Luteolibacter sp. Y139: one gene and its partner. The protein of the gene in region 1 interacts with the protein of each later gene in a pairwise test. Links are inferred from orthologs where the notes say so. Each region holds a gene or a part of one and is shown on either strand. Other genes may lie near its edges.

Region 1 (7,301 bases):
TCGAAACCAGCACGGACTTGGCAAATTGGCAGCCCTTTGGCGGCACGGTGACCACTACCGCCACGACCACCACGGTCCCGGTGCCATTTTACGACGGCGAGCGCCGCCGCTTCTGGCGGGCGGTCACGCCATAGGATTCACGCCCTTACTTCAGCTTGCCGAGGTCCACGAAGGACTTCGGCTGGATTTGATAGGCCCCGCCGACCCGGGCTCCGCCGCCGATCACTACCCAGAGGGCGATTTTCCCCAGGTTTTCCCGGCTGGTGGCGAAGCTGACGAGGACCCTGCCGTCCTTGGTCCGCTCCTCCTTCAACTCGAGCACGGCCAACATCTTGCCGTCGTCCTCCTGCATCCTGAAGTCGACCCGCCGGTAGTCCTTGAACTTTCCCTCCGCGGGAAACTCGAACTCCACCCTCACGTCCTCCGGCCCGGCGGGCAGGGCCCGGACCTCGAATTTCCATTCCTTGGCCTCCTCGGCGGTGACTTCGTGGATCGAAATCATCGCGAAACAGGGTGAATTCATCAGGCCCAGAGCAAGCGCGGCCATCAGAAGCGCCTTGTGGAGTGTGGTCTTCATGGAGAATCAGACACGCGGCGGGGGGAATGCTTGGAGTTTTTTCCGGGCGGGCGGGTGCCGGCCGTCAATTTCTCCTGCACGATCCTCCTTCCGCGCGGCGCTATCTCGCGTAAGCTCGTCCAACCGATGAAAAAGCGCCTGTTTCTCCTCGCCACCTGCCTGTTCACAGGCCTCCGCGCCGAGCCCGCCCCGGTCGAGGCTGCGGTGGAAGCGCCGGAATTCATCCGAGTGGAGGAGACCGCGACCGCCACCCAGCTTCAGACCGCCGTCACCCGTTACACCAAGGGCGGGGTTACCCTTGAACTGGTCGGGGCCGTCCACATCGCGGACAAGAAATACTACGAGGGCCTGAACACCCGCTTCACCGGCTACGACGCCGTGCTTTTCGAAGGCATCGGTTCCCCGCCGCCGCCACCCGCTGCCGGCGCTCCGGAGGCAGCGCCTGCGGAACCCGCCGAAGAGAAAGAGGAAATCCCCGCAGAGGAGGAGAAACCGGCGGCTCCGAAAAAGCCCGGCAAGCTGGACGGCTTGCATGCGGCCTACGAGTCCGGCGCGGATTGGCTGGGGCTGGCCTACCAGATGAAGGAAATCGACTACAAGAAGGCGAACTTCGTTCACGCTGACCTGACCGTCGAGGAGTTCACCGAGCTCCAGGCGGAGCGGAAGGAGTCGCTCCTCGGCTTCGTCCTCAAGGCCGGTCTCCAGCAGCCGACCAAGCCCATCAAGGAGCCCAGCACCATCCGGCTACTCACCTCGATCGTCCGCCGTGACAAAAACGGTATGAAGCGCGAACTCGTCCACACCCTCGGCGCGGGAGACGATCAGATCGCCGCGATCGCAGGGGACAGCGTCATCGTTTCCGACCGCAACGCCAAGTGCCTGCAAGTCCTCGACCAGGAGGTACAGGCCGGGAAGAAGAAGCTCGGGATCTTCTACGGCGCCGCGCACTACCCCGACATGGAGAAGCGCCTGCTGGCCGCCGGTTGGCAAAAGACCGGCCAAGAGTGGCTGGCGGCGTGGGATATCGCGAAGTGAGGGAGCGCTTTCGCTCTAGTCACCCCGGAGGGGTGTCAGCGAGTAGCCGGGTAAGCGAGGAACGAGTGCCATCCCCCGATGGCGGAGAGCGGGAAAGGAACCCCGGATGGGGTTCTAGCTGGGCTCGAAGAACGGACGCGGTTTGCCTGATTGGTTCGGACCGAAGGGCGGCACCAACCGCCCGCTGTGCGGGCTCGACCACCGGCTACTCGCTGGAATCCTTCCGGAATTTGCCGAGGAGGCCATGGGAGTTCGGCAGCACGGGGGTTACGCGCCTGTGGGTTTGGAACTGTCTCCAAAAAACCAAAGCTCCCGCCCAGAAGAAGGAGTAGGTCAGCACGGACAACCACAGAGGAACGTAGAACTCGTGAATCCGCCGGTAGCCCGTTTCCTCAAGCTCGTAGCCGAAATGTGCTGAAAGCCAGTATAATGGACGGTTGGAGGCCTGTCGGAACATCCCCGTCTCTTCTGCTTCAAGATGCCATTCGGAATCAGGATCGTATTCCCAGGCGATCATCAAGCACCCCTCATCGAAGAAGAAAGCAACCGCGGGGTTCGAGTCATTGACGCCATTGTCGAACCGCACCATTTGGGTTCCAGACCTCCACCAGCCCCACATCAAAAACACCAGTCCCGGCACCCCTAGCCAGAACAGCCGGGAGCGATACCAAGGTCGAATCCGGTCTTCCACCCGCTCAAAATGGCCCCGGCCCTTCCCCTTTGACAATCCGGGAACCCCCGACCACCCTCCGCGCGAACTTCCTATCGCATAACGCACTCCCACCATGGCCTACGATCTTATCGTCATCGGTGGCGGCCCGGCCGGCTACGTCGCCGCCATCCGCGCCGCCCAACTCGGCAAAAAAGTCGCCTGCGTCGAGGCTGACCGCGCCGGCGGTACCTGCTTGAACTGGGGCTGCATCCCGACCAAGGCCCTACTCAAGAACGCGGAGCTTTTCCACACGCTCTCGCACCGCGCCAAGGAGTTCGGCTTCTCCTTCGACAATCTCCAGTACGACTGGTCCGCCGTGATCGGCCGCTCGCGCACCGTTTCCAACAAGCTCGCCGGTGGCATCGAGTTCCTCTTCAAGAAGAACAAGGTCGACTACATCCGCGGCTTCGGCGCGATCACCGCCCCGGGCAAGGTGGAAGTCACCGCCGCCGATGGCTCGAAGAGCTCGGTCGAGGCGACGAACATCATCATCGCCACCGGCGCCAAGTCCCGCCCGCTGCCGCCGCTGCCCTTCAATGGCACCACGGTCATCGGCTCCAAGGAGGCCATGGTCCTCGAGAAGCAGCCGAAGAGCATGATCATCATCGGCGCCGGTGCCATCGGCGTGGAGTTCGCGTATATCTACAATTCCTTCGGCACCAAGGTGACCGTCGTCGAAATGCTGCCGCGCCTGGTGCCGGTGGAAGACGACGAGGTCGGCGACGCGCTTGAGAAGTCCTTCACCAAGCAGGGCATCCGCTGCCTCGTGAACCACAAGATCACCAAGACCGAGGACAAGGGCACCCATGTCGAGGTCACGGTCGAAGGCGCGAAGGAAACCGGCACGCTTTCCGCAGACGTGGTGCTCGTCGCCATCGGCGTGCTGCCGGTGCTGACCGGTCCCGGCGGCCTCCAGCCTGAGCTCACGGATCGTGGCTTCATCAAGGTGGGCGACCGCTACGAGACCTCGATTCCCGGCGTGTATGCCATCGGTGACGTCAGCGGCCCGCCGTTGCTCGCGCACACCGCATCCTTCGAGGCCATTCAGTGCGTCGAGGGCCTTTACGTCGACGGCCACACCCCGCGCAAGGTCACCGTTTTCCCGGGCTGCACCTACTGCCACCCGCAGGTCGCCTCCGTCGGCAAGACCGAGCGCGCGCTGAAGGAAGAAGGCGTCGAGTACACCGTCGGCAAGATTCCCTTCGTCGCGATTGGCAAGGCCATCGCTTCCGGCGAGCCGGACGGCTTCGCCAAGCTGCTCTACGGCAAGAAGCACGGCGAGCTGCTCGGCGCGCACATCATCGGTGAGAATGCCACCGAGCTCATCGCCGAGATGGGTCTGGCGCTCGATCAGGAACTCACCGCCGAGGAAATCCACGCGACCATCCACGCTCACCCGACCATGAGCGAGGTGATCCATGAGGCGACCCTCGCCGCCGAAGGCCACGCGATTCACTTCTAACAAAGTGGTCCGCACACTCCGTGCGCGGCTTCAGCTCCACTTCATCAAAAAGCCGCTTCGGAATTCCGGGGCGGCTTTTTTCGTGCCCGGCGACCTACCAATTCGCCGTGTAAAACCGCCGCGTCAGGTTGGTGGAACCGGTGTCCACGAACTGATAGGCACCCGTTTCATCCGCAGTCGTTTCGCCGAGTGTCGTCATCGGCAGCGTCAGATCGGTCGTGGCACGGATGGTGACCAGAGCATGGGGGAGGGTGATTCCTTGGATTACGAAGTGGCCATTCGGCTGGCGGTTCACCGCATCGACTTGGACCAGCGGGACTAGCGGCGACTTTGGCTGGAGCACCATGAACGCTGGTGCGCTGCCGGGGGCGAGGACTGCAAAAGGTGTGGCCACCCCGGACGGATCGATCTTCGTGATGGTGTCATCACCCGCGTTGCAGACGAAGCGGTTGCCGGCGAAGTCGATCTGCACGTCGCGGGGACCATTGAGACCGGCACTTGCCTCGGCAATGATGGAGCCGGTGCCGGTGGCGTCCGTCTCCACCAGACGATGACCGGTAGTGCTGGTGACCTGCGGGTTCCCGAAGGAAGTGATGGCCAGACCGGCGGGACTTGCCAGCAGGGGTGAAGAGGATTCGACCGACCATGTAGACGTGTCGTATTTCGTGACCAGATGGCTGCCGCTGTTAGAGACCAGCAGGTTTCCCCGGTCATCGAAGACGAGGCCGGTGGGATGATTCAAGGCAGCCAGCCCACCGGGCACCGCTCCGAGCGGCAGGCCGGCCGAATCGAAGACTTCCACGGCGTTCTGCGAGCTGCTCACCACATGCAGATTGCCAGTGCCATCGAAGGCGAGACCTTGCGGATCGATCACGGAGGCAAAGGACGAGAAGCCACCCGTGGTTGGGAACTTGAGGATCCGGCCTGCTCCGTTTTCCGCCAGGAAGAGCGAGCCGGCGGCATCGATGGCGAGGCCACGCGGATTGGCGAGCCCGGTGACGATGGGCACGCCGTTGCCGGTGGCATCGAGTTTCGAGATCGTCCCGCTACCGGCATTGGCCACGTAGAGCGCGAAGGTTTTCCGCTGGGCCCCTTGATAGATGCCCGCGATTTCCTGGGCGCTCAGCGCGCGATGGACGATCTGGAACTCATCGATGCGCCCAGCCTGGTTGGGAAAGCCGGGCGAGTATCCGAGCGACAGCGGACCTTGGACCGACGGCACCGGCGCGGATTGAATTTGGTCCCCGCCGACCTGCACGCCATCGACATAGAAGCGGAACGTGCTGCCGCTGCGGGTGACGGCGAGGTGGTACCAACGCTGGATGACGGGCACTACCGGATAGACCCCGGCATTGTTTCCTCCGGGCATCTGGAACTGGAGGGTGAAACCATTGAAAAGGAAGCGCCAACCCAAGCTGCCGCCGGGTTGCTCGTGGGCGGCGATGATCTGATACGAATCGCCCGCGAAGAAGCGGACCCACGTGGCGATGGTGAATTGCTCGCTGCCGAAATTCCACGCCGGGTCGTGGGGGATCTGGATGCCGGCCTGAGCCCCGTAGAGATCGAAGGCTTGCCCCACCACTCCGGGAGCAAAGGTGACGCCACTTGTTAGAGTCGCCACCCGGCCTTCTTGCAGATCGACGGCGGTGCGGTCGCCCGTCCACCAGGCGAGCAGATTGACCGGGGGCTCGACGACCGGGCGGCTCTTGCACTTGCCGTTCTCCCTCGCCTGATAGATGCCCGAGATCTCGGGAAGCGTGAGCGCGCGGGCGTACATCGCGACTTCATCGATCAAGCCGGCGAAGTGGCGCGGCGTGACGTTGTCGCTTTGACGACCGATCATCACCGGCACGTCGGAGGCCTGGATTGGCAGCCCGGTATCCGACTGGGCGACGGGCAGGCCATTCACGAAGATCGCGAAGACACCGGTCGCATTCTCATAGGCCACCGCGACGTGGGCCCATTGATTGAGTGGAAGGGTGCCGCCCTGGAGACTCATTTCCGCACCGACGCTCGTCGGATTGATCATCGCGCGGAGCTGGAGCGTGCCGCCGTTGTTGATGAGATACAGGCCGTAGGCGTCACCGGAGGAATTCTTCGCGGGATTGTTGTTCCACTTGGTGACGATCGCTTCCATCTGGCCATTCGCAGGCAAGGCAGACGGCTTTACCCACGCTTCGATGGTCAATGCACCCGCCTTGAGCACGTTGGGATTGCCAAGCGCGACGTAAGCGGCGCTGCCATCGAGGGCGAAGGCGCGATTCACCAGCCCGGGAGCGAATCCCGCACCGCCGGCGAGGGTGGCGTCGGCATTGGCCTGTAGGTCGAGCGCATTTCCGTCCGCAGCCCACCAGCCGATGATGCCTGCCGGGCGTGCGACGCAGGGCGATGCGGCCGGCGGACCGCCGATGGTCAACGTGAAGTTCTGAACGGTGTCGCCGCCGTCGTTATGGGCGATGATTTGGTAGGTGTAGGTTCCATCAGTACCCGCAGCCGGCACACCCTGGATCGAGCCGGAAGGACCATTGTCGGTGAAGTTGAGCCCCGTCGGCAGCGTCCCGCCGGTCAGGCTGACAGAGCCTGCTTCAGGATAGCCCCCCGCCGTCGTGACGGTGAACTGCGAGGGAACGCCCACGGTGAAGGAGGCATGGTCCGCGGAGGTGACTGAGGTCGGTTCAAAGACGTAGAGAGTGAACGGTTGGTCCGCCTGGGGATCCACCCCGTTGTAGGCGCTCAGGGCGAGCATGTACATCCCGCCGTCACCCGCAGCTCCTCCGGAAAAGGTGGCAGTGCCATTGCCCTGATCCGAGAAGGTGACGCCAGCCGGGAGGTCGCCGAAGCACGTGATGGACGGTGGCGGATAGCCGCCGGTTTGGACGGTGAATTCATTCGGGCTGCCCACCGTGAAAACGGCCTGCCCGTCGCTATTGAAGGACGGCGCCTGGGGCGGCTGGCCGGCCTGCACGGAGTGGGGAAGAAAACACGCCGCGGCGAAAAGAGACGCGGACACGAGACGCCGGAGCCGGGCGAGGGGCGCGGGATTCATGGGAGGGGAGGGGTTGGGAAGCGCGAGATCGCGGAAAGATGCTCCGCGTTCTCACAGCATCACTTTGCCTCCGATCCACGCGATGGAACAAGGCGAAACGATGGGCAGTCTTCCTGTCACGCGACCATCGGAATTTGGAATCGGGTGAGCTGGCGGTCTTCTCAGGAATCCTCCAGCGAGATTGGCTTGTCGGAATGCAGGCTTTCGAGGGCCGCGTCGATGGCGTCCTTGGCGTCGGGATGGAGCGCCAGCGATCGGGCGAGGGTTTGTCCGGCTTTCTCCTTGTTGCCCTCCTTCTGATAGATCGCGGCGAGCAACCGGGTCACTTTGAAATGCAGCGGGGCGGCCGGATCGGGAAGGACCGGCAGGATGCTCTCCCGCGCCTGATCCAAGGCTCCCTGGTAGAAGTAAGCCTTTCCCCGGATCATGAGGCCGCGGTTGAATGGTTGGGTTCCCGGCGGGATCTTCT
Region 2 (7,384 bases), on another replicon or contig:
GCCACATCGAGGACCACGCGCTGCGCGGCGACGATCCGGCCGACCGCAAGACCCGTGCGCTCGGCTGGCTGATCGAGGCGGACAGCTTCGAGAATTTCCTCGGGAAGAAGTTCCTCGGCGAGAAGCGCTTCTCGCTGGAAGGCGGCGAAGGCGCGATGGTGGTCTTGAACGCCATCCTTGAGAAGTGTCCGGCTGCCGGCGTGCTGGAGATCGAGATGGGCATGGCCCACCGCGGTCGCCTGAACATCCTCGCGAACTTCGTCCGGAAGTCGCTCACGACGATCCTTTACGAATTCACGCCGAACTACATGCCCGACCTCGTGGCGGGTGATGGCGACGTGAAATACCACCTCGGCTACGAGAGCGTGCGCGACCTGCCGGATGGCAAGGTCCGCGTCAGCCTCGCGGCCAACCCGAGCCACCTCGAAGCCGTCAATCCGGTGGTCGAGGGCAAGGCCCGCGCCCGCCAGCGCATCCTGGGTGACGACGGTGTCGCCACGGATCGCAAGCGCGTGCTGCCGATCCTGCTTCACGGGGACGCCGCCTTCGCCGGCCAAGGTCCGGTCGCCGAGTGTCTCAATCTTTCCCAGCTTCCGGGCTACCGCACCGGCGGCACGATCCATCTCATCATCAACAACCAGATCGGCTTCACCACCATGCCGGCTGATGCGCGCTCGTCCGCCTACGCGACCGACGTGGCGAAGATGATCGAGGCACCGATCCTGCACGTGAACGGCGAGGTGCCGATGGAGCTCTACTGGGCCGCCCAATTCGCCCTCGAGTTCCGCCAGCAGTTCGGCCGCGACGTGGTGATCGACATGTATTGCTACCGCCGTCAGGGCCACAACGAGACCGACCAGGCCGCGTTCACCCAGCCGCACATCTACAAGCTGATCCAGGCCCGCGAGACGATCGGCCAGATCTACAAGAAGCAGCTCGTCGCCCAAGGCGCTCTGAGCCAGGCCGACGCAGACAAGATCGAGCAGGATATCTGGGACCGCTTCGAAGCCGGTCACGCGAAGATGGTGGAGATGCAAGAGAAGGGCGAGCGCAGTGCCTTCAGCGGCTCGACCGCCGTCGAGCAGATGCCCTACACCCACGCTCCGGTGCCGACGGGCATCGGCCGCGACTTGCTCCAGCATGTCGGCAAGGTGCTCACCACCGTGCCGGAGGGTTTCAATCTTCACCCGACGCTCGCCAAGCGCTTCGTGCCGCGTCGCCAAGAGGCGCTGCAGAATGGCGGCCCGATCGATTGGGCATTCGCCGAGTCGCTCGCCTGGGGTGCGCTGCTTACCGAAGGCCATCAGGTCCGCTTGTCGGGTCAGGATTGCCGCCGCGGCACCTTCTCGCACCGCCACGCGGTGTTCTATGATTCCGAGACGCGCGCCCGCTACATCCCGCTGGAGCATGTGAGCCCGACGCAGGCGAAGTTCTGCGTTTACAACTCCTTCCTCTCCGAGTTCGCCGTGCTCGGCTTCGACTACGGCTACTCGCTCGGCGCGCCGAACATGCTGACGCTGTGGGAAGCCCAGTTCGGTGACTTCTCGAATGGCGCGCAGGTCATCATCGACCAGTTCATCGCCTCCGCCGAGTCGAAGTGGCAGACGCCGTCCGACCTGGTGATGCTGCTGCCGCACGGCTATGAAGGCCAGGGTCCGGAGCACTCCAGTGCCCGCCTTGAGCGCTTCCTCCAGCTTTGCGCCGGGAAGAACATCATCGTCGGTAACTTCACGACGCCGGCCCAGTACTTCCACGCGCTGCGTCGCCAGAAGATGCGGCCTTTCCGCAAGCCGCTGATCCTGATGACGCCGAAGAGCCTGCTCACGCGTCCGGAAGCGGTGTCGCAAGAGGCCGATTTCCTCGAAGGCTCCTGCTTCCAGGAAGTGCTGCCGGATCCGATGCACTTCGACGACCCGATGTCGGTCGAGCGGGTGATTTTCTGCTCGGGCAAGGTCTACTACGATCTCGCTGCCTACCGCGAGGAGCACGGCATCAAGAACACTGCCATCCTCCGGGTGGAGCAGCTCTATCCCTTCCACGACGAGCTCATCGCCGCGCTGGTGGGTCAGTATGGCGCCGCGAACAAGTTCGTCTGGGCTCAGGAAGAGCCGCTCAACATGGGTGCCTGGTCCTACATCTTCCCGCGCCTCGAAAAGGTGCTGGATCGCCGCGTCCGCTATGCCGGTCGCAACCGCGCCTCCAGCCCGGCGGCCGGTTCCAAGGCCCAGCACTACAAGGAAAGCAAGGCCCTGTTCGAAGCCGCATTCACCGTCTGAAATGGAAACGGGCGGATGGCCGGTGAAATGCTGTCCGCCCCTTCTCGTCCTACTCGATTTCTTTTTCCTCAATAAAGCCTTCCCCGATGTCTCTCGAAGTCAAAGTCCCCGCCGCCGGCGAATCCATCACCTCCGCCAACGTCGCCCGCTGGCACAAGCAGAACGGTGAAACCGTCCGCAAAGGAGAAGTCCTCGTAACGCTCGAAACCGACAAGGTCTCCAGCGAACTCGAAGCCGCCGCTGACGGTGTGCTCACGATTCTCGTCGGGGAAGGGGAGGAAGTGGCGATCGGCACCGTGATCGCGAAGCTTGAAGGTGGCGCTGCACCCGCTTCTTCCGGAAGTGAAGGTCTCAAGACCGGCACTCCCGCAAGTCTTGCCGATGCCGCCACGCCGATCCCGGCGGCTGCTGCCGCTCCGGCAAGTGGCCAAGTCATCGACGTGAAGGTTCCCGCTGCCGGTGAGTCCATCACTTCCGCCAACGTGGGTCGCTGGCACAAGGGCGATGGCTCCGCCATCACCAAGGGCGAGGTGCTCGTGACGCTCGAAACCGACAAGGTCTCCAGCGAGCTCGAAGCCGAGGCTTCCGGCATTCTTCAGATCCTCGTCGCCGAGGGCAACGAGGTGGCCATCGGTACCGTGGTCGCCCGCATCACCGTGGGCGCGGCTCCGGCTGCCGCCGCGGCTGCTACACCGGCACCGGCTCCAGCCGCTGCGCCCGCGCCGAGCACGGCTGCGGTGGTGAAGTCGACGCCAGCTCCTGCGCCCGCACCGGCTCCGGCCGCTGCGGCACCTGCGCCACGCACCTTTGAACTTCCTGCCGCGCCATCGGCTCCGGCTGCTGCTGCCGCTCCCGTTTCCGACGGCCGCACGACCCGCAAGAAGATGTCCATGCTGCGCCGCAAGATCGCGACGCATCTTGTGAATGCCCAGCAGACCGCCGCCATCCTGACCACCTTCAATGAGGCGGACATGACCGCTGTCATGGAACTGCGCAAGAATGTGCAGGAAGACTTCCTCAAGAAGCACGGCGTGAAGCTCGGCTTCATGTCCTTCTTCGTGAAGGCCGTGGTCCAGGCGCTCAAGGATGTGCCGCAGGTGAACGGCATGATCGATGGCCAGGACATCGTGGAGAACCACTTCTACGACATCGGAGTCGCCATCGGCACTGAGAAGGGCCTGATCGTCCCGGTCATCCGCGATGCCGACAAGAAGAGCTTCGCCGAGATCGAGCGCGATATCATCGGCTACGCCAACAAGGCGAAGGAAGGGAAGATCTCCATCGAGGACCTGCAAGGCGGTGTCTTCACCATCTCGAATGGCGGCACCTATGGCTCGCTGCTCAGCACACCGATCCTCAACCCGCCCCAAAGCGGTATCCTCGGCATGCACACCATCCAGCAGCGCCCGATGGCCGTGAACAACCAGGTCGTCATCCGCCCGATGATGTATCTCGCCCTCAGCTACGACCACCGCATCGTGGACGGCAAGGAAGCGGTGACGTTCCTGATCCGGATCAAGGAAGGGATCGAGAATCCGACGCGTCTCCTGCTGGAGATGTGAGGGGGCGTTCGTTCTTCCCAGCGAATTTTAACAAGGCCGTGGGGAGGAATCCCCGCGACTTTTTTCGTTCGGTCCATGCGCGATGCATCTACGGTCGCGATGGTGGGAATCCGGACGAGCAATGGCGTGTCAACTCCGGCTTGTTTTCAACCTTGAAGGCCTTTCCTGTCCGGGGCTTTTAGCAAGCCACGACATGAGCCATCGCTACGGAAGCAGCTTCTTTGTTCATCTTCTCAGTTTGGGCACGGTGATTTTCTTCATCGTGATGGCGTATCAATGCAGTGTGGAGCATTTCGTTCACGGTAACCTTGCTTCGCGCATCGGGATGGTGACGGGTTGCGTGTTCATGGCGATTCTCATCCTGTGGCTCTACGTCCGCAGCGGGCTCCCTCAATATGAGATTTCTGATGCGGGTCTGGTGATTGTACGGCCATGGTCCCGCGAGATGGTGCCGTGGCAGCAGATTCGCCACGTCGATTGGAAGTTTGCGATCCACATGATCGTGATCCGGGGAAGCGACTCCGTGATCGCCTTCACTTCGACCGATCATTTCCCGCGCTTGCTCGATTTTCTTCACGAGGTTCGTGAGAAGAGCAGGTGCACCTTGTCGCCTCGTTTGGAAGCGTTGCTGGATGAGGATGCAAAGGCGACCCGGCCAACGGCTGATCAGCCCTGATCCGGCGAGAGGCGCATTCCCAAGTGGCGGCGGAGATCGTCTTCGAGGCGGTTGGCGATGGCGAGGGTGGGGCGGGAGGAATTGCCGAAAGAGCTTGTGGACGGCAGGCTTTCGCCGGGTGAGGCGGTGACCTCGAGGACGCAGAGTTCGGACGGACTGAGGAGCCATTGTATTTGCGGAATGATCCCGGCATTCCAGCGGCGGGCGAAAGCCGCGGCGGCATCATGTTGTGCCCCGACGAGGACTCGCGAATTCAACAGGACATTCATTCTAGAATATCGCTCGCGGGTAGGGGCGTTGCAACCGGCGGTTGGCACCGGACCGGAGCCCGTGCGAATCGCATCGCCGGAGTGCAAGCTGAGGTGCTTCACGCTGGGTTAGCGGCGTCCCTCCATTGGTAAACGGGGCGCTATTTCGTGAGGTGGTCTTGGCGCGTCAACTGCGATAGGGACTCGCCTTGAATCGATGCGGCGGACTTTGGCTAGTGACGGTGCCGGAGTCCGCCGCCGCTCCCATCGAAACAGTCTGACCATGGTCGACGAAATTCCCCCCAAGCCGCACGAACAACTCGCAGATTGGAAGATGCGAACGTTGCTCGGGCAACTGACGATGGATTTCCCCGAGGCGTCTGTCCAAGCGTTGGAAAACGCGGTGCATCAGGCGGCTGCCCTCTTGTGGCCGGGGATGAAGCTGAAGGCCATGTTCGTCTCGGCTTCGATGCTGGTGCGGGATTCACCGGAGTAGCTTCTCCTGCGAACGCGATTCTTTTCCCCCCAAACACGCTGGCGATTCCTGCTTCATTGCATACGGGAGTCGCCAGCGCTGTGGGATGGAGGGCAAGGCGGAGTAGCGCTACGGATGGCATGCGGATTGCGATTTGTTAGGGATGAAAATCGCTCCCGCGAATCTCCGGCGCTACAAGGATGTGGCGTGGCTCTTCATGAAGTATGGCAGTCGTGTGATCTCCGCGGATGCGGACTTCTCCGATGCCTTCAACGGCGATGCTCCGGAGGCGGCGAAGGATGCGACGATGCTGGCGAGTGATCTGGAGCGTCTGGGGCCGGCGTTCGTGAAGATCGGGCAATTGCTATCCACGAGGGCGGACCTGTTGCCACCGCCTTTTCTGGAAGCACTCAGTCGCTTGCAGGATCAAGTGGAACCGGTGCCGGCGGATCGCATCAAGGCGGTGATCGAGGAAGAACTCGGCGTACGGATTTCGAAGGCATTTGGGGAATTCGATGAGAAGCCCTTGGCCGCGGCCTCACTGGGTCAGGTTCATGTCGGGATGCTGCGCGGTGGCAGGCGAGTGGCGGTAAAGGTCCAGCGGCCTGAGATCCGGAAGGAGATCACCGCAGACCTTGATAGCTTGGAGGAGGTGGCTGCGTTTCTCGACGCGCACACCGACTTCGGGCGGAAGTATGAGCTGGCACGGCTGGTCGGTCAGTTCCGCACCAGCCTCTTCCATGAGTTGGACTACCTGCGCGAGGCCGCGAACTTGGAAGAGCTGCGACGCAATTTAACAGGCTTCCCTCAACTGGTGGTGCCGGAGGTGGTGCCGGACTACTCGACGGGTCGCGTGCTTACCATGGACTACCTGCCCGGAACCAAGATCACCTCACTCTCCGGCGCGGTGATGACGGATCTGGATGGCGGCGTGCTCGCTGAGGAACTCTTCGGTGCCTACCTGAAGCAGATCCTGGTCGATGGCTTCTTCCATGCCGATCCTCATCCGGGCAACCTGTTGCTGACCCATGACCGGAAGATTGCGATTCTCGATCTGGGGATGACGGGACGGGTTCAGCAACGCATGAGGGATCAGCTTGTCCATCTGCTGGCCGGTATCAGCGAGGGCAATGGGGTGCAAACGGCGGAGGCTGCGATGAGCCTCGCTGCGGCGAGGGAAGAGGCGATTGATCGCGCGGGTTTCACTAGTGCGGTCGAGGAAATCGTGGGTGCGGCGAAGTCGAGGAACCTGGCCGACATCGACATGGGAACGATCGTTCTTCAGGTGACTCGAGCGTCGGCCGAGGCGGGACTGAGGATTCCCGAGGAGATGAGCATGATCGGCAAGGCGCTCCTGAATCTGGATCGGGTGGGGACGGTGCTCAGTCCGGGTTTCGACCCCCAGCAGTCCATCCGGCGGAATCTGGCGGGCATCAGCAAGGCCCGGATCAAGGAGACGCTGACTTCCGCGAATCTGATGGGAGTGCTGACCGAGACGAAGCAGTTCGTAGCGCAGCTTCCCTTGCGGCTGAACCGGATCTTCGACCTCGTTGCGGAGAACAAGCTGAAGGTGACGGTCGATTCCCTCGACGAGAAAAGTCTGATCCAAGGGCTGCAAAAGGTGGCAAATCGAATCACCACGGGATTGATCCTGGCAGCGTTGATTGTCGGCAGTGCGATGCTCGCGCGGGTGGATACGAGCTTCCGGCTCTTCGGCTATCCGGGCTTGGCCATGATCCTCTTCCTCGCGGCAGCCGCTGGCGGCCTGATGCTCTTTTTCCAGATCCTTGTGAAGGACCGCTGACGCGTCATCGGGCCGGTTTCGAAGCTGGCACGCGGGTTGCCATGAGAAATGGTAGCCATGAAGTTCTTCATTCCATTTTCACAGGATGATCTTGCCGCCGACCTGGTGTACCGGAAGGTGGCGAGGCGCTGCGTGGAGAACTGCGGGATCCAGCTCACTCCTGACCGCGTCTTCGCCTTGCGCTACCGCTTCCGGGAAAGCGAATACCTTGCGCAGGTGGGAATTCCGCATCCTCCGGGCGAACCGGAGGTGGTGCTGTGCATCCTCGCTTCCGAGGTCGCGTTCTTCATCTGCACCCAGATGCATGGCGTGAATTACGGGGAGCCGATGATCATTCCGCGAG

The links. The genes of interacting proteins can lie anywhere in the genome.
Region 2: the proteins of lpdA (region 1) and sucB interact in binary tests that used the Escherichia coli proteins (3 or more experiments, as listed by UniProt). The link is inferred for Luteolibacter sp. Y139 from one-to-one orthologs.

What each region holds. Positions count from the first base shown.
Region 1 is NZ_JBBUKT010000016.1:53,517-60,817, forward strand. Bases 1,688-4,591 are described here. They hold lpdA (dihydrolipoyl dehydrogenase), read left to right. Parts: upstream 1,688-2,397; coding sequence 2,398-3,786; downstream 3,787-4,591. Other genes in these bases: WKV53_RS26780 (hypothetical protein), read right to left, coding at 1,818-2,303; WKV53_RS26790 (LamG-like jellyroll fold domain-containing protein), read right to left, coding at 3,881-4,591. Also shown: WKV53_RS26770 (hypothetical protein), read right to left, coding at 146-577; WKV53_RS26775 (hypothetical protein), read left to right, coding at 704-1,612; more of WKV53_RS26790, read right to left, coding at 4,592-6,832; WKV53_RS26795 (tetratricopeptide repeat protein), read right to left, coding at 6,994-7,301. UniProt on the Escherichia coli protein: Lipoamide dehydrogenase is a component of the glycine cleavage system as well as of the alpha-ketoacid dehydrogenase complexes.
Region 2 is NZ_JBBUKT010000020.1:35,099-42,482, reverse strand. What follows is about bases 1,614-4,600. They hold sucB (dihydrolipoyllysine-residue succinyltransferase), read left to right. Parts: upstream 1,614-2,362; coding sequence 2,363-3,838; downstream 3,839-4,600. Other genes in these bases: WKV53_RS28355 (hypothetical protein), read right to left, coding at 4,505-4,600; WKV53_RS28360 (hypothetical protein), read left to right, coding at 4,032-4,514; WKV53_RS28370 (2-oxoglutarate dehydrogenase E1 component), read left to right, coding at 1,614-2,276. In the rest of the region: more of WKV53_RS28370, read left to right, coding at 1-1,613; more of WKV53_RS28355, read right to left, coding at 4,601-4,783; WKV53_RS28350 (hypothetical protein), read left to right, coding at 5,097-5,258; WKV53_RS28345 (ABC1 kinase family protein), read left to right, coding at 5,401-7,041; WKV53_RS28340 (hypothetical protein), read left to right, coding at 7,099-7,384. UniProt on the Escherichia coli protein: E2 component of the 2-oxoglutarate dehydrogenase (OGDH) complex which catalyzes the second step in the conversion of 2-oxoglutarate to succinyl-CoA and CO(2).